DNA from 2 places in the Salibacterium lacus genome. Region 2 is predicted to be linked to the other one. Evidence: a T-box and tRNA genes for the amino acid it is inferred to sense, from the RefSeq annotation. Region 2 holds a T-box; the other holds one or more tRNA genes.
What was found. A T-box is a leader RNA that pairs with one kind of tRNA and senses whether it is charged. The one in region 2 lies ahead of ACFSUB_RS06855 (valine--tRNA ligase), so its partner is inferred to be a tRNA-Val.
Positions count from the first base shown of each region.

Region 1 (9,353 bases), 190 kb from region 2:
TCAGGCTGCGGCTATGATAGTGAAAGCCCTGGATTTGGAAACAGGAGACCGGCCGTCTCCCGACTTCTCGGATATTTCGCAGGATTTTCACGCCTATGAAGAAGCGGCGGCTGTGAAAGATGAAGAAATAATAACAGGGAACAACGGTGAGTTTCTACCGAATAACTCGTTGAAAAGAGGGCAGATGGCTGCTGTACTGAGCCGTTCTTTTGACTTTTCGGATGGAGAGGGTTCGAATTACTTCCGGGATGTTGAAGAAGGAGACGCGTTTTTCCATGACATTCAGGCTATCGCCCAGGCGGATATAACGACAGGATATCAGGACGGAACATTCGGTCCGAATGAAGACGTCACAAGAGCCCAGTTCTCCGTATTTCTCGCGAGGGCCCTTGATCCGGAACAGTTCGTGGAGCCGGACCGGACAACGTATATAAATGAACGTTTTGGTTACGAAGTGACCTATCCGGATGAGTGGACTCCCGGCCGGGAAGCTGATAATGGAGATGGAAAAGTTCTGCATAGCAGCGAAGCTTCCACCATCCGGGCTTACGGAACACATCATATGGAAAGTACCGCCCCGGACCTTTCGAACTATCAGGAAGTCACGCTTCAGAACGGGGACGAAGCACATTATCAGACGACAAGGGAAAATGGTATGATCACGTTTGATCTCGTGCGGATAGAAGGCGGCACAGAGTATCATGTGAGTGGAGAAGTATCCGAAGCATTTTATTCCACAAACGGTGACGAAATCCGCGATACGATCTATAGTTTGAAAACGGTCGATTAATCAGGTGCAGGATCGCTTTCACGCGGTCCTGATTTTTATGGCCGGCTTGTTGGTTAGCAGAAAAATTGTGTTATAATAACGAAGAAGCAGACGTGTACAAGGAATGAAGTTAACTTTGCCTTAAAAATGAATATCCAAAGGACATGAAGGAGGAACAACATCGTGATGGACAAAGATGCAGTGCAGCAGATTGTTGAAACGCTTCCGGAACTGGATCGGGATGTATACACATTCATGCAGGAGAAATACGATGAACTCGAACAGGCCGGAGAAAAATATGATGTAGCTGCCAATGATACGTATGTAGAAAAAAAGGCAGCAGAGAATTTCAGCGTTTCTGAAGAAGAAGCCGGTACCATTTTTGCAAGAACCGAATCGCAGATAAGACGTCTGCAGGAGGAAAGAGCATCCAGGTAATGGATGCTTTTTTCTGTAGAATGGTGCTTGAAAGGGGCAGGTCTATATGAAAACAGAGCAGCGGATGGAAGAGTCAAGAACCATACAGACAAGGCTTGTACTGCCGCCGGATACGAATCATCTGCAGACTATTTTCGGGGGGAAGGTGATGGGTTATATTGACGAGATTGCAGCACTTTCCGCTATGAAACACTGCAGCAGTATCGTCGTTACGGCTTCCATGGATTCGGTGGATTTTCTTTCTTCGGCGAAGGCGGGAGAAGCACTTGAGCTGGAAGCCTTTGTAACATCCACCGGACGGACGTCGATGGAAGTGTTTGTGCGGGTGCATTCCCATGATCTGCTGACAAATGAGAAACGATTAACCACGCAGTCGTTTTTGACAATGGTGGCTGTGAACGAAGAAGGGCGCCCCATCGAAGTGCCGGGTGTTGTACCCGTTACGGAGGAAGAAAAACGACTGCATGAATCCGCCGGGATGCGAAAAGAATACAGACAGCGGCGCAGTGACATGGAGTAAGCAGAATATTTCCTTTGCCGGCTGACTTTTGGGATAATACCTCTTGTGCAACTTATTAGGTAAAGGAGATAAAGGATGCAGAACTTAACAGAACATACAACCGTTCAACCATTGTTTCAGCCTTTTCAACTGGGAACACTCGCTCTTTCCAACCGAATTGTGATGGCACCCATGACACGCGGGTTTTCCCCGGGGGGAGTTCCGACAGAAGACGTTGCCGCCTATTACCGGAGACGCGCTGAACATGACGTCGGGCTGCTTATTACCGAAGGAACCGGCATTGATCATCCGGCATCGGTATCGGGGTCGTCCATCCCGCTCTTCTACGGCGAAAAAGCACTTCAGGGCTGGGAGCAGGTAGTGAAACAAGTACATGAGAAAGGCGGAAAGATCGCGCCGCAGCTATGGCACGTCGGCACGACCCGCAGTCCCGGAGATGAACCGAATGTGGAAGCTATGCCGGTTGGTCCATCGGGGCTTGCTCTGACAGGGGAAAAAGTGTCAGAACCACTCTCCACCGAAGAAATCCACGATTTGGTGTCCGCCTATGCCCAGGGTGCTGCCGATGCCAAGCGGCTCGGCTTTGACGCTGTTGAAATCCATGGTGCCCACGGCTATCTGATCGATCAGTTTATCTGGAGCCACACCAACCGCCGTACCGACGAATACGGAGGAGATATAAAAGGCAGAACACGCTTTGCGGTGGAAATCGTGGAAGCCTGCCGGGACGCGGTCGGACCGGATTTCCCTATTATCTTCCGGTTTTCCCAGTGGAAAATGTCCGATTTCAAAGCCAAAATCGCAGAAACACCGGAAGAACTTGAAGCATTTCTGACTCCGCTTGTAGAAGCCGGAGTAGATATCTTCCATACTTCCACGCGCCGGTTCTGGGAGCCTGAATTCGAAGGATCCGACCTGAACCTGGCCGGCTGGACGAAAAAAATCACCGGCAAACCTACGATTATCGTTGGATCCATCGGCTTGAACGGAGAGTTCACAAGTGGTGCAGGCGCAGAAACCACAAGCCTGGACGGTCTCATGGAAAGATTTCAAAATAATGAATTCGACATGGCCGCAGTCGGCCGTTCGCTCTTAATGGACCCGGCCTGGGCTGAAAAAGTCCGCGACGGCCGCGCCGATGAACTGCAGGCTTACAGCCGTGAGTCGTTAAATAACCTATACTAAGCACCACCCGGGCCGTTCCTTTCATGGGAACGGCTTTTTTTCGGTAGATTATTGCGGAGAACCGAGCTGATAAAAAATCCATATGTTCATTAAGCTCCCTGTCCATCCATTTTGTTCGATGCGGCATATTTTAGTAGTGAGGTTCCAAGTGGGAAAGGAGGCAGAGTGATGCCGCAGATTGAAGATCTTCGCAGCCAAGTACCAAAACGCGGGGAAACGAGGAATGAAAGCAGCGTTCGCAAAATTATCCGTCATCATTCCGCGACAAAGAGCGGGGATTTCTGGTCTTTCTGGAATCAGACATGGAGTCAGTTCACCCCGGCATGGCAGACAGGAGGATACCACGAAATTATTCTCCGCGATGGAACCGTGCAGGTCTGTTACGCGCCTTCCATGGTCACCAACGGAGCAGCCGGACACAATTCCTATACGTACCATATCTGCCTTGTCGGAGATGGTTCGTTTACCGATGTCCAGGAAAAGGCATGGCACGAAAGGGTACAGCGCGCGATGAAGAACCTCCAGTTAAGCGTTTCGGATGTTCTCGGCCACCGGGAGCTTCCGGGGACATCTACGCTGTGTCCCGGTATCGAAATGAACGAAGTGAGGGCAGCATTAAGGTCCGGAGAACCGCTGACAGGCAGTGAGTCCATTATTCTGAAAATGGGAGACACCGGTCAGCAGGTACAGCAGCTTCAGGCTGATCTCATGCAGGCTGGAGAAAATCTCTCCATATACGGAGCAGACGGACAGTTCGGTACAGAAACACAAGCTGCGGTGGAAGCATTTCAGAGAAAACATGGATTGAAAACAGACGGAATCGCAGGCCCCCGCACGATGGAAAAACTGGAGGAAGTCCTGTCCCAGGGAGGTGAGACCGTGGACGACCATACACCGAACCCTTCCCACCAGAGCGCATGGAAATGGGCGCAGGAGCAGGGACTGTTGAATGGAAAATACCCAAGAGAACCTGTGTCACGGGAGCAGCTGGCGACCGTGCTTTACCGTTATCATCAAATGATAAAAGGGGAATCCTGATATGTGGGAAAAACTGAAACAGATGTGGAAGTCTTTGTTTACCAAGGACAAGCGTCCACAGAAGCCGGAAGAGGGCGAAGGCGACACCGAAACGGAAAAGAATGAGATTTAATGGATATCAGGTTCCTGCGGGAACCTGACAAAATAATGAATACCCCTTGCGTCTTTGCATTTTCCGTCTTATAATAAGAAATATCGCTGATTTGAAGACAATACGAGCCGTTAGTTCAGTGGGAGAACGCTTGCTTGACAGGCAAGAGGTCACTGGTTCAAGTCCAGTACGGCTCACCATACATAATAGGCAGGTGACGCCGGTTTGAGGGAAACCCTCGGTCCGGCGTCATTTTTATAGATCCATTATATCTTAAGATCAACTACGATTCTGCTTTCCATTATTCAATATTACGATTATTACCGCAACAACACCCATTAAATGTACCTTTAGATTTTTGATGTATTTTATATGAGCGGGGGATGAAGAGAAATAAAATTCTAATCACCTATAAACGTTAAATTTAGAGGATATGAATTCAAAGTAAAGAATGGTAATGGTTTGAATAGTTAAAAAAACGGCAAATGAAAAAAGCGGTTGATATCCTTTTTGAAAGTTTATAATTTCAAACCAAGTGAATACCGCCTGTATCCCTATACCAAATAAAGAAAAAATGGTGACATACCATAAAAACACATTTTTGTAATCCCTGAATATTTCATAAAGATAAATAAAAATGTAACTCGAAGGGGCAAATAGCAGATAATAAAAAATATCAAATAATTCATACTCAGGTAAATCATTAATTATATAGAAATTAATGAGCCCGCCGCCGATCGTAAAGTCAAATAAAAATCCAAACGAGACACCCCACATTGAAAATAACAAAGCTATGTCTCTCGTGAATTTCTTAGGAAGAAGGAATAAAGCAGAGTAAGCCAGCAAGAGCATTATCAATAGACATATTTCGTTTTTATCAAAGCTTTCCCATAAACTCACGTGTATGTCACCTCTTTATAAGCAATCTTTCGTATGAAAAGAAGCGAGTAATAGGCAATGACGTGAAGCAGCAAATAGTAAATGGCATCAAATCCCAAATTCCATTTCACATAATCCGCTATATTTAAAATGGAGGTCAAACTTGAAAAAAACAGCAGTATGATTAAAGATACTAAAACAACGAATATGGTGTTTGACTTATGAACCAGATTTAATTGTGTGACTAAGATTAATGGAATGATTACACTTCTAAGTAATAAAAAAGCGGTATAATTCATGCTCTCTTCTGTTAATTCAATACGTTCCATGCCCTCATATATAATCCAACCCCAATTAATATTGATGATTAGAATAACCATAAGTACAAATGTATTTTCAATAATCGATATTTTCTTTGGCATTATCAAAAATGTTGTTGTTATAAACCATGCGGCAAAGAAAAATAATACAAAAGCCATATAGACCACATTCCTTATCAATAGTGTTATTATGTGTGTTTCAGGTGACAAATATAACCAGCGGGTGGGATGCTCTATAGTGAATCTGCATTAGCCGTCATGCAGTCACGACACTTTTTCTTATTGTGCTGCTCTTGTGTTACGTTTATACATCACCTTAGCAAGAATAACGCCTGAAAGAGCCGTTAGTTCAGTGGGAGAACGGTTGCTTGACAGGCAAGAGATCACTGGTTCGAATCCAGTACGGCTCGCCATACATAATGTGCCATTTTTTGGCTGGACACGGTCTGCAAACAAATTGCAAACCTTCACCTGAATAAAGTATTATTGAATTTGAAGGCAGCTTGCTTTTATATTATAAATATACATATGACTTCTCGATTTACTTCTCTTTCGGTTCATACTTTTTTTAGATATCGGATCTGGGAAGTATTTCATCTTATCAAGCAAAAATGTTAACTCTAATCCAGCAGTTACAGCCGGACGAACAAGAAGAAGCTTTACGAAAGAATGTAAAGAACAATAGGAAGGAGGAGTTCACGTGACATTGCAGCAATTGAGATATGTGATTGAGGTGGCGAAGCAGCGATCGATTAGTAAAGCTGCGCATCAATTGTTTATTAGTCAGCCGAGTTTGTCGAATTCGATCAAAGAATTGGAGAATGAACTGGGGATTGCGATTTTTTCCCGGACGAATAAGGGAATTGTTATTACGTCAGAGGGGTCGGAGTTTTTAGGTTACGCAAGACAGGTGATGGAACAGACAGACTTGCTTGAAAACCGCTATGCCAATGCATCTCAACCCCCGCAGCAGCATTTCTCTGTATCCGGCCAGCATTATGCCTTTGCGGTCAGTGCGTTTGTGAAGCTGTTGAAAAATTATGATCGGGATGAATATGAGTTTACGTTACGGGAGACGAGGACGTATGAAATCATTGAGGATGTAAAAAACCTTCGTAGTGAAATTGGGATTTTGTATGTAAATGATTTTAACGAACAGGTTATTCGAAAGTTTCTGAGAGAAGGAAATTTAACGTTTCATGAGCTGTTTCAGGCCAGGCCGCATGTGTTCATCAGTTCAACGAACCCACTCGCGGCCGAGAAGTATGTTACCTTAGCTGATTTGGATCCTTATCCATATTTGTCATTTGAACAAGGGGACTATAATTCGTTTTATTTCTCCGAGGAGATATTAAGCACCATCTCAAGACGCAAAAATATTCGCGTCAGTGACCGGGCCACGTTGTTTAACCTGCTGATAGGATTGAATGGATACACCATTTCCACAGGCATAATCAGTTATGACATCAACGACGATGATATTGTGGCGGTGCCGCTTAACGTGGATGAGAGCATTACAGTCGGGTATATTCAACATAAGAATATAGCAAACAGCCCGCTGGCAGCGATTTATATCAATTTCTTAAAGGAAACGATTGCCGAAGAATTAACTTTGCTATAGTTTGAAGCTATGACAAAGTATAGACTTTACGTGTTATGCTATACCATTATTCAATGCTACACTGACCCTACATTACCAAAGGAGAGGGTTAGCAGTGGGGAAAAGAAGTTTAGAACAAAGATTAAACGAAGGTACAGTCGTTGCAGCCGAAGGATATTTATTTGAAATGGAGCGCAGAGGTTATTTACAGGCTGGATCGTTTGTACCAGAAGTAGCGCTTGAGCACCCGGAGGTTTTAAAGCAGGTATATCGTGATTACATGAATGCCGGTTCAGATGTGGTTTTAGCTTTCACCTATAATGCCCACCGTGAAAAAATGAGAATTATAGGTAAAGAACATTTACATGAGCCATTAAACCGAAATGCGATTCGTTTGGCGAAAGAAGTGGCAAAGGAACATCCTGTAGAAGAAGCGCTAGTTGCAGGCAACATTTCGAATACGAATATTTTTGATCCGGAAGATGCTGATTCTGCGGAAGAAGTAAGAAGTATTTTTGCAGAAATGGCCACGTGGTGCAAAGAAGAAGGCGTTGATTTTATAAATGGGGAAACGTTTTATTACCATGAAGAGGCCGTTATTGCGCTGGAGGAAATTCAAAAGCAGGGTCTGCCGGCAGTCGTTACATTAGGGCTGATGGGCGAAAATATACTACGGGATGGCTATACGGTTGAAGAATCCTGTAAGACTCTTTCTGAAAAAGGTGCGTTAGTGGTTGGGATGAACTGTTTCCGCGGACCACATACGATGCAGCCATACCTGAAGGGAATTAGAAATGAGGTAGAAGGGTATGTCGGTGGACTGCCTATTCCATATCGCACGACAGAAGAACACCCGACGTTCTTCAACCTGCCTGATGGAGGATGCAGTTGTTCCCTGCCGACCGAAACCACGTTCCCTACATCCTTAGACCCGCTTTATCACAATCGGTACGAATTAGCAGAATGGGCGAAAGAAGCAAAAGATATTGGTATTCATTATATTGGTCTTTGCTGCGGAGCCTCCCCTGCGATGATCAGAGCAATAGCAGAAGCGGTGGGATACGAAACCATTAATTCCAAATATTCACCGGATATGGAGAAGCACTTCTTATTCGGCAAAGATGAAACGCTAAAAAGTCATAATCTAAACTACAGTAAAAAAGCGTAAGTCAAAAGGTGATATGTGAACAAGATGGATGCATTCTTCATTAACTGAAGCTGCATCCATTTTTAAGACTGGTAAGGTCTCCGTAAAAACCGGTACAAAAGATGGCATACGTGGAAAAAACGACCGCTCATAAGTGTGGTATATCAAGAGACATGGTTTAGAGAGCTGGATATCGATAGAATACCCCGGGCATCGGGATCCGGTCGGCTGGTCATGGACCAAAAAGACTGAGAATCATAAGATGACCTGCCGGGATCGAACGCGGCGCATGTATAAAAATTAATCGTTATCCGCTAATTCATCCCTGTCTGCGGCTCTTGGCGGCTCTTCCATCCATCCGTGCTTAATCATAATGTTTGCTCCTTTATCCGCAAACTGCGCAACTTCAGCCATCAGTCTGCCATACATAACACCGATATCCCTGCGTGGACTCATGGACATGCTTGTGCCGTAATATCCAAGACTGATGGTGGTTAATGTTGAACAATAAAACATCATCTTTTTGTCAGAAAAGGTGTAAGTCGTTGAATCCGTTACTTCGGAGTCCAGCATCATCGGGCTGGGCAGGTCGTTTTCCTTTAAATAGGATTCAAATATGTCACAGTGTTTTTGAGCCATATCTCTTCCTCTTTTTAAAAATTGGACCACCTCTTTGTTCTGGGCAATCTGGCTGTATCCCATCATGGTGGCAGACCCGAGCGCATTTCTTTGGAAATTGGCATAAAGATTGGCTATTTCCATCCCTGTTAACGGTCGTCTTTCTCCAAAATACCCTGCTAAAAAACTTTTTTTATGAACATAATCGAAAGTCTTTGGTTTTGGAAGATAAGGCGGCCTTATATAGGAACCTTTGGATAATAAAATATCATTGCTCCATTTGATAATTTTATCTGATTCGGTAAGACAGGCACTGTAAAAATAATAAATGTCCTCTCTTACAACTAAACTTAAAGCCATATTGTAATTATTTAATCCAAGCTTTCCTAACTGATTCAGCGAATTTAAATAATACGTATCCGAAAATAAACGAGGGGCTGTTACATCTACATCCTCGCTAAGTTTAAAACCATGAGGAATTGGATAATTTTCGTTATGAAACAGCTCTGTAACGGTACGAATGTGGGAGTGGGAAACTTCCAAGGCGTATTGCAGTAAATTTCTTATCTCCGTATCTTCGACGATGTTCATTTCCTGCTCTAAATGACAGATGGCTGCACTGTCATTCATATATGTTATCCATAATTGGGAGATCTCTGCCGACGTTAATGATATGTTACGGTTCGACTCCTGCATACCTAATCCTCCAAACGTGTATTTCGTTTATATTCTGCTCTTTTTTCATGGT
Region 1 is NZ_JBHUML010000002.1:980,408-989,760, reverse strand. It holds gene ACFSUB_RS05890 (S-layer homology domain-containing protein) at 1-790, shown strand, start outside; gene ACFSUB_RS05885 (hypothetical protein) at 953-1,207, shown strand; gene ACFSUB_RS05880 (acyl-CoA thioesterase) at 1,254-1,727, shown strand; gene ACFSUB_RS05875 (NADH:flavin oxidoreductase) at 1,803-2,912, shown strand; gene ACFSUB_RS05870 (peptidoglycan recognition protein family protein) at 3,081-3,950, shown strand; tRNA gene ACFSUB_RS05865 (tRNA-Val) at 4,167-4,241, shown strand; gene ACFSUB_RS05860 (hypothetical protein) at 4,447-4,941, opposite strand; gene ACFSUB_RS05855 (hypothetical protein) at 4,938-5,399, opposite strand; tRNA gene ACFSUB_RS05850 (tRNA-Val) at 5,579-5,653, shown strand; gene ACFSUB_RS05845 (LysR family transcriptional regulator) at 5,941-6,861, shown strand; gene ACFSUB_RS05840 (homocysteine S-methyltransferase family protein) at 6,956-8,008, shown strand; gene ACFSUB_RS05835 (DUF3231 family protein) at 8,288-9,301, opposite strand.
Region 1: it encodes a tRNA-Val, which carries the amino acid that the T-box ahead of ACFSUB_RS06855 (valine--tRNA ligase) is inferred to sense. The anticodon was not compared.

Region 2 (9,353 bases):
CAGTATGCTTTCTGAAGTCCGCGCCGTATGTGCTCCTCATCCACCGGAAGAGCGTAATACAGCATCAAATACCGAAATGCCATCAAGGCTGCTGCCGCATTTTTTGTTTGATGGCGGCCGAGCATGGAAATGTTTACATCCGGAATATGATTTAAAATGGACTGAAACGAAAAGGTCGATCCGGACGATTCCGCTTCTGCCTCTGTAACATGAAAATCACGATCGATCCGGTACAGTCTCGTCCGCGCATCTTCAGCGGTTTCTTCCAGAATCTCTGTCACTGCAGGATTCGTGTCACACGTAATAACCGGAACGCCCGACTTAATGATACCCGCTTTTTCGCGTGCGATCTCTTCGATCGTATCGCCGAGAATCGCCTGGTGGTCGTGGCCGACATTAGTTATGATCGTGATCATCGGATGTACCGCGTTTGTTGAATCCAGACGTCCGCCAAGGCCGACTTCCCAGACAACCACATCAGGATGCGCCGAAAAAGCAAAGTAATGCGCGGCAATCACGGTCAGTACTTCAAATTCTGTCGGCGGTCCAAAAGGGGTCTTTGCAACACTGTCAACAACCGGGCGGACAGCCTGTGCGCTTTTCAAAAAGTCTTCCTCTGATATTGGTTCCCCGTTAACAGCGATACGTTCCCTGAATTCATGCACATACGGGGAAGTGAAGGTCCCGCATACCAAATCGGCTTCTTTCATCGGTTCTTTCAAAAAGGCAGTTGTGGACCCTTTTCCGTTGGTTCCGCCGACATGAATATTTTTCAACCTCCGCTCTGGATTGCCGATACCCTCAAGCATCATGCGGACCCGGTCCAGACCGGGCCTGATGCCGCGTGCGCTCAATTCCTCAAGCCAGCTGAGGGCTTCTTTGTACGTCTGCATAACTGCATCCCTCTCGATTTCTTTCTATTATGCTTTCAATTCCTGAATCCGGGCTGTCACTTTCTCCCGTTTCTCCAGGTAATCTTTTTCTTTTTCGCGTTCCCCGGCGACGACGTTTTCCGGTGCTTTCCGGGTAAATCCTTCATTCGCCAGCTTTTTCTGAACCCGTTCCACTTCGTTATTGAGCTTTTCCTTTTCTTTTTCGAGGCGGGAGATTTCTTCCTCCAGATCAATCAGGCCGGCCAGCGGCATGTACAGCTCCGCTCCGCTGAGAACATGGGACACAGATTTTTCCGGTGCTTCCATATCAGGATCAATCGTAAGCTCACCGGCATTGCAGAATCGTTCAAGGTACGCGCGCCCGCGTTCCAGGCGGTCCTGCACAACGCTCGTCTGCGGTTTCATCTGCAGGTCGATTTCTTTACCCGGGGCGACGTTCATTTCCGCACGGGTATTACGGACCGAACGAATCACATGCTGAAGCAGTTCCACGTCATCCACTGATTCCGAATCCATCCATGCTTCATCGGCTTTTGGCCATGCTGCCACTGTGATGGATGAACCCTTGTGCGGGAGGTGCTGCCAGATTTCTTCTGTGATGAATGGCATGATCGGATGCAGCAGCCGCATCGTCTGTTCGAGTACGTGAGCAAGAACCGAGCGTGTTGTATGTCTTGCCGCTTCATCATCCCCGTACAAAGGAAGTTTAGCCATCTCAATGTACCAATCGCACACGTCATCCCATATGAAGTTGTATAAAAGACGCCCCACTTCACCGAATTCATAATTATCCATGAGCCGCGTCACATCACGGATGGTTTCCTCAAGACGCGTAAGAATCCAGCGGTCGGCCATTGTTTTGTCCCCATTCAGATCCATATCATCATACGTGAGGTCTCCCATATTCATGAGCGCAAACCGGGACGCGTTCCAGATCTTATTGGCAAAGTTCCAGTTCGCTTCGATCTTTTCCCAGTGAAAACGAAGATCGTTACCCGGGGTTGTTCCGGTAGCAAGGAAGAAGCGCAGCGCATCGGCGCCGTATTGGTCGATCACATCCATCGGGTCTACTCCGTTGCCGAGCGATTTACTCATCTTACGGCCTTCTGCATCCCGGACGAGACCGTGGATGAGAACATCTTTAAACGGTCGCTGTCCCGTGAATTCCAGACCTTGAAAGATCATGCGGGAGACCCAGAAAAAGATGATGTCATAGCCGGTGACAAGCACATTGGTTGGGTAAAAATGCTGAAAGTCCGGGTCTTCCCTGTCCGGCCAGCCCATCGTCGAAAACGGCCAGAGCGCAGAGCTGAACCACGTATCCAGCACATCTTCATCCTGCTCCCATTCTTCAGGATTGGACGGTGCTGTATGGCCGACATGCATTTCTCCTGTTTCCTTATGGTACCAGGCTGGAATCCGGTGGCCCCACCAGAGCTGACGGGAGATGCACCAGTCACGGATGTTGTCGAGCCAGTGCAGGTATGTTTTTTCAAACCGGTCCGGCACGAAGTGTACTTTTTCTTCTTGATTCTGAAGTTCCACCGCCTGCTCTGCCAGTGGTTTCATTTTCACAAACCACTGCGTGGAAAGATACGGCTCCACCACAGCACCGCTTCGCTCCGAGTGACCGACGGAGTGCTCATGGTCCTCAATCTGGAACAGTACACCGTCCTTCTGCAGATCGTTCACAAGCCGGGCGCGGCAGTCGAAGCGGTCAAGCCCCTGATACCTGCCCGCATTTTCATTCATCGTTCCGGATTCATCCATCACAAGAACGCGTTCCAGGTTATGCCGGTTCCCCATTTCAAAGTCGTTCGGATCGTGGGCCGGTGTGATTTTCACGGCACCCGATCCGAATTCCATATCCACATAATCATCGGCGATTATCTCTATTTCACGGCCGATAATTGGCAGAACAACAGTCTGCCCGATAAGATGGTTGTATCGCTCATCCTCCGGGTGCACGGCGACAGCGGTATCCCCAAGCATCGTTTCCGGTCTTGTCGTCGCGACTTCAATATGACCGTTTCCATTTTTCAGCGGATATTTCATGTGATAAAAGTGACCCTGAACATCTTTGTAGTCAACTTCAATATCGGAAAGGGCCGTCCGGGTATCCGGATCCCAGTTGATAATATACTGTCCGCGGTAAATCAAACCTTTATTGTAGAGGGAAACAAAAACTTCACGAACCGCTGTGGACAATCCTTCGTCCAACGTAAACCGCTCTCTGGAATAGTCCAGGGAAAGACCAAGTTTCGCCCACTGCTGCCTGATAAAATCAGCGTATTCTTCCTTCCATTCCCATGATTTTTCCAGGAAACCCTCGCGGCCGAGTTCATATCGGTCCATTCCTTCTTCTTTTAATCTTCCTTCCACTTTCGCCTGGGTGGCAATACCGGCGTGATCCATCCCCGGCAGCCAGAGCGTATCGTATCCCTGCATCCGCTTCAGACGGGATAGAATGTCCTGCAGCGTCGTATCCCAGGCGTGGCCGAGATGAAGCCTGCCGGTTACGTTCGGCGGCGGAATGACAATGGTAAAAGGCTCTTTGTCCCCTGTTCCTTCTGCTTCAAAATAGGACTGCTCCGTCCAGTATGGATACCACTTTGTTTCCGTGTCACGCGGGTCATATTTGGTCGGCATATCCGTATGTTGTTCCGTCATCACATTTCCTCCTCATATATTATATTTAAGCCTTTTTAAAAAGCTTATATTTCGTTTCTTCAAAAGTCTTGTTCATGCTTTGCTGATGGACGGCCACCGTTCCCATACCCTTCGCTTTCCGTGGGCAACGCTTCAGCCTCCTCGGGAGAAAATCGCTCCCTGCGGCGTCTTCAGCTGTTGCTTTTCCCACAGGAGTCTACGTGTATGTCCACGGTTGGCCGGCGCTTTTTTCCAAAATACAGCCTTGTCCCGAGATGTTTTTCTTGGACGTTTTTAGATATTTCCAGATAATGATCGCAGGATCATTTGGGACAATTCTTGTTATTTCTATTTCCGGCATAAAAAAATCCCTCCACCCTGTTCAAAGGACGAAGAGTCTCGCGGTACCACCTTTATTCACAGCTTTCCCTGCTGTGCGCTTCATCTGGATAACGGGGGCTCCGGCTTTTCCTACTGTCGTTTCAGAAAAGCAGCTCCAGGGCGACCTTCCGGATATCCTTCCTCAAAAAACCTCTCAGCCTCGGGTTTTTCTCTCTTTTTCAGGCGGAATGATCCGTACTCCTCCCTGTTGTTCGCAGTTTCTATAGTAAGTATAGTCATATTTTACGGGGAAAAGACTCTCTCGTCAAGGCGCATCCCTTCATGAAATGGAACCTTCTTCAAACGGCAACATTTCCAGAGAATCTGCATATGCATAGGAGAAGAGAAAACTATCCACCGTACAGAAAGGAGGATTTTCATGGGTTATCCCCCTTACCCAGGTCCACCGTGCCCCCCTCCCCGAAAACATAAAAAAAAGCACCACCATCACCGGCCGAAACCGAGGTGGTGGCGGAAATGGAAACTGGCTGTCATGCAGATACTTTTCGTCCTGATTATTTTCCAGATCATCCGTACGTTGATTTTTCCGACTACGTTTGACGTAATGCTTCTCTTTTTGCTGACCGGTGCTTATTTATGCTGCACGGTCACCCGCTGAGCATACGGATAATCCGTGCAGTCCGCCGGTATCAGGTGTTTTCCGGTCCGGGTGTGGAAACAGGAGCGGGAATATACAATATCTGCCCTTCCTCTACATGTTCATGATTCAGCCGGTTAAATCGGAGCAGATGTCCTGCCGTTGTATGATACCGCTGGGCAATCTGTTCGATGGATTCATTTTCCTGGATGATGCACATCTTCAGCCGGGAGAAATCTTCTTCTCCGCTGGTCATCATTTTCGTTAAATACAAGGCATTGTCATCCCTGTCCCCTGTCTGATCTGTTTCGTCCGGATCGCTGCTGTCTTCAGCCTCCATTTCCTCCGGCGGATCTTCGTCTCTGTTTGAATGTGCCGGCAGATGGTCCTCTTCTGTGTCACGTTTATAAAAAGACGTGACAATGTCTGATGCATCTTCCTCCGTTTCCATCTCTTCTTCTCTCTGCTGTGTATCTGACCACAGCTCTGTCTCTTTGTTGTCTTTTTCGCCGCCGGCCTGTTCATTGTCTTCTTTATTCTCCGGCCGGAATACATCTTCCATTTCCCACACCGGGAGGGGCTCAACAGCAGCTGGTTCCCCGGCTTCCTCTGTCTCTTCCTTATGCCCGCGTTCCTGCACCCCCGAAATACTTACATCCGCTGTCAATTGAATGCATCCGGGTTCGGGAAGGTCATAATCAAAGCTGTCAATCGTTACGTACACATCATCGAGATGATGAATCCGGTTCAGCGGGACCGTCACATCTACTGGAAAAAAGTGCTTCAATTCGCCGATCCCATCTTCTCTCCGATTATTTCTTTCAATGTAACGGGGAGCCGGCTCTCTCTCTGCCTCGCTCTCCTCATTTTCTGTCTCGGGATAATACTCCCCTTTCAGGTACAGGCCGCCTTTAATGTCGACATAATCATATTTTTCTTCAATTCTAATATCCGGATCCAATCCCAGTGACACCAATTCCTTGATCTTTTCGCCCTGATTCAGCCACACCGATTCTTCCAGACTGAACGTCAGCTCCGAAGAGTGTGCTTCTGTCATACACTGAGCCCTCCTTTGTATCAGGTTATGCGCAAGGTTGTCTTTATCATGAAAGCTTCAACCTTCATTCGTTATCCCTTTCACTATATGCCGTGTCCGTAAAAACTATGAATAGCAATCCCTGCTGCATTGTTTTTCATAGGACAGATTGATAGAATGTATTCGTGTATCCAAGCGATGGGTTCTCGTCCACCAGTGAGCGGGATATAAAAAAAGGGGATTAGGGATAAGATGAAATTTGCTGATAATAAGACGGTGCGCGGGCTCGGGAAAAATAAACTGCCCGTTCATCCGCCGTTTTTTTATGGTTGGCTGGTTGTTGCCATGGCGGCTCTGGGTGCCTTCTTCTCAGGGCCGGGACAAACATATTCTATTTCTGTATTTATGGACATTTACATTGAAGAGTTTGAAGGAAACCGCACGATGATTTCCAGTCTTTATTCGGCGGCTACTCTTACCGCCGGACTTCTGCTGTTTTTAACAGGACGTCTGATTGATAAAAAAGGACAGCGGTATACAACCGTTCTTGTCGGAACACTTCTTGGGGCAGCATGCTTTTGGAACAGTGCCATTATAGGACCGGTGATGATGTTTATCGGCTTTTTTATGCTTCGTCTTTTCGGACAGGGATCGATGACACTGGTACCAAATACTCTGGTTCCGCAGTGGTTTTCAAAACAGAGGGGGCGTGCCTTCAGTTTCATGACCCTTGGTGTTCTTGCCAGCGGTGCCGCCATGCCGCCTATTCATTTCTTTCTGATTGAGGTCGGCGGCTGGAGATTCGCATGGATGTTTTGGGGAACCATACTTCTTATCGTTTTTGTACCTGCGGCGTTTATTTTTATCCGGAACCGGCCGGAAGATGTTGGCCTGCTTCCAGATAATGACGGCCAAAACGGTAATATGGAGGAAGCAGCAGCTGCATCAGCGAAAGAGCGGGAAGAATCCTCCTGGTCGGTTGACGCCGCCATCCGTACGAAATCGTTTTGGTTTGCACTATTTTGCGCCGTCGTTCCCGCTTTGGTCAATACTGGTATTACAATTCACTTATTTTCGATTTTGGGAGAAAAGGGCATTGGGCGGCCGGTTATTGCGTTTCTGCTCAGTTTAATGCCAATCACGGCGTTTTTGTTCACCCTTGCGGCAGGTTTTGTCGTAGAACGGGTCAAACTCCATATGGTTTATTCCTTCAGTTTCCTTTTGAGCGCTTTAACCCTCATCCTTCTTGTATATGCACAAGCCGTTTGGAGCGTTGTTATTTTCATTGTGTTATGGGGCGTTTTTGACGGAATGACAAAAATCTGCAATAACATGATCTGGCCGGAATACTTTGGCCTTAATCATATCGGCAAACTGAAAAGTTTTGCTACAACTGCTATTGTTATAGGATCAGCGCTGGGTCCGCTTCCGTTCGGCATGGCCTTTGACTATTTTGGACAGTACAACGAGATTCTCTGGATGATGACCATTCTGCCTGTCACAGCCGCATTACTTGCCTTTGCCTCCCCGCCACCGCAAAAGAAGAGCAGCGCCGGAATGTAATCCGGGCGCTGCTCTTCTTTTTTTATGCCTTTATTTTAGAAAACGTCTTTTCTGCGGCGTCGATCGTTTTCTCAATGTCTTCTTCGCTGTGGGCTGTGGAAAGAAAGATTCCTTCAAACTGTGAAGGCGGCAGCGATATGCCCTGCTCCATCATTTCCCGGAAATAAGCGGCAAACATATGGAGATCCGATGTTTTTGCGGAAGCAAAATCGGTTACTTTTTCCTCTGTGAAGAAAAGCGTCGTCATCGCACCGGCACGGTTTACATGATGCGGTATCCCGTGTCTGGCGGCTGCTGCTTCGAGTCCATCGGCGAGCTGATCCCCAAGCTTGCGGAAACGCTCATAATCTGCCGGAGTCAGCTGGCTCAAGGTTTCATAGCCTGCTGTCATGGCAAGAGGGTTGCCTGACAACGTGCCGGCCTGATAAATCGAACCATCCGGAGCGATTTTTGCCATAATATCTTTGCGTCCGCCGTAAGCACCAACCGGCAGTCCTCCGCCGATTGTTTTGCCAAGACAAGTCAAATCCGGTGTGACGCCGAACTCTCCCTGCGCACTGTTGTAACCGACACGAAAACCGGTCATCACCTCATCAAAAATAAGGAGGCTTCCGTTTTCTTCCGTAATATCGCGGACACCCTGCAGAAAGCCTTCCTCAGGCAGTACAACGCCCATGTTTCCGGTGACCGGCTCCATAATGACGGCGGCGATTTCCTCCCCGTATTTCTCAAACGCGAGTTTTAAACTTTCCAGGTCGTTATACGGTACAGTCAGCGTATTGGAAGCAGTGCCGGACGGGACGCCGGGGCTGTCCGGCAGGCCGAGTGTTGCCACTCCGGATCCTGCTTTAATTAGAAGAGAATCCCCGTGTCCGTGGTAACAACCCTCCATTTTGACTATCTTATCGCGCCCGGTAAAACCACGGGCAAGCCGGAGCGCGCTCATGGTCGCTTCCGTGCCGGAGTTCACCATCCGTACGACATCAATCGAAGGTACCCGGTCAATAATGAGTTCAGCCAGTTTCGTCTCCATCTGATGGGAGGTACCGAAACTGGTCCCTTTTTCGACCGTCTTTTTCAGCTGTTCGACGACATGATCATCGGCATGGCCGCGGATCAGCGGTCCCCAGGACAGAACATAATCAATAAATTCATTGCCATCAAGATCCCACACTTTGGAACCTTTTCCTTCTTCAATGTAAACCGGCGGATGGCCGACGGAGTTATACGTACGAACCGGGCTGCTTACTCCGCCCGGCATAAGTGGTTCCGCTTTATCAAACGCCGCCTGGGACTTATCAAACGTTTTCATCTCCAACACTCCTTTACTATGCTTTCCCTTTTCCCCTTCCAGCTTATCAAATAAACCGATGACCTGTCCTCTCTTCCCCTTTTTTCATTATAAAAAAGGAGCTGTAATAAAAAGACAGCTCCCAGTAATTCGTGTTATTGTTCTTGATCTATCCAGGCGGCTGCATCTATCGCGAAGTAGGTTACAATGAGATCGGCGCCGGCTCGTTTCATGCTCGTCAGTTTTTCCATGACCACTTCTTTTTCATCAATCCAGCCGTTGGCAGCAGCAGCTTTTATCATGGCGTATTCACCGGATACATTATAAGCAACGACTGGTTTAGCTGTTTCATCTTTCACTTCGCGCACGACATCGAGGTAGGAAAGCGCCGGTTTCACAATGAGAAAGTCTGCCCCTTCCTCTACATCCGATGCTGCTTCCCGCAGTGCTTCCAACCGGTTCGGCGGGTCCATCTGATACGTTTTCCGGTCGCCGAAAGAAGGAGAGCTGTGCGCTGCATCCCGGAACGGACCGTAAAATGCAGAAGCGAATTTGACAGAATAAGACATGACCGGAATATTTGTGTACCCCGCTTCATCCAGGCCTTTGCGGATGGCAGCTGTAAAGCCGTCCATCATATTGGAAGGCGCGATGATATCAGCACCTGCATCAGCCTGGCTCACAGCGGTTTTAGTAAGCAGATCCAGTGAGGTATCATTGACAATCGTTCCGTGCTCAATAATGCCGCAGTGCCCGTGATCTGTATACTGACAGAGGCAGGTGTCTGCAATGACAGTTAAATCCGGGTGGGTCTGTTTGATTTGGCGGATCGCTTTCTGAACGATACCTTCTTCAGCATACGCCTGAGTTCCATTCTCGTCTTTATGCTCCGGAATACCGAACACGATGACAGCAGGAACGCCGGAAGACTCCAGCCGGTTC
Region 2 is NZ_JBHUML010000002.1:1,172,007-1,181,359, forward strand. It holds gene ACFSUB_RS06850 (bifunctional folylpolyglutamate synthase/dihydrofolate synthase) at 1-893, opposite strand, end outside; gene ACFSUB_RS06855 (valine--tRNA ligase) at 921-3,563, opposite strand; T-box leader at 3,925-4,145, opposite strand; gene spoVID (stage VI sporulation protein D) at 4,574-5,578, opposite strand; gene ACFSUB_RS06865 (MFS transporter) at 5,810-7,120, shown strand; gene hemL (glutamate-1-semialdehyde 2,1-aminomutase) at 7,143-8,432, opposite strand; gene hemB (porphobilinogen synthase) at 8,567-9,353, opposite strand, start outside.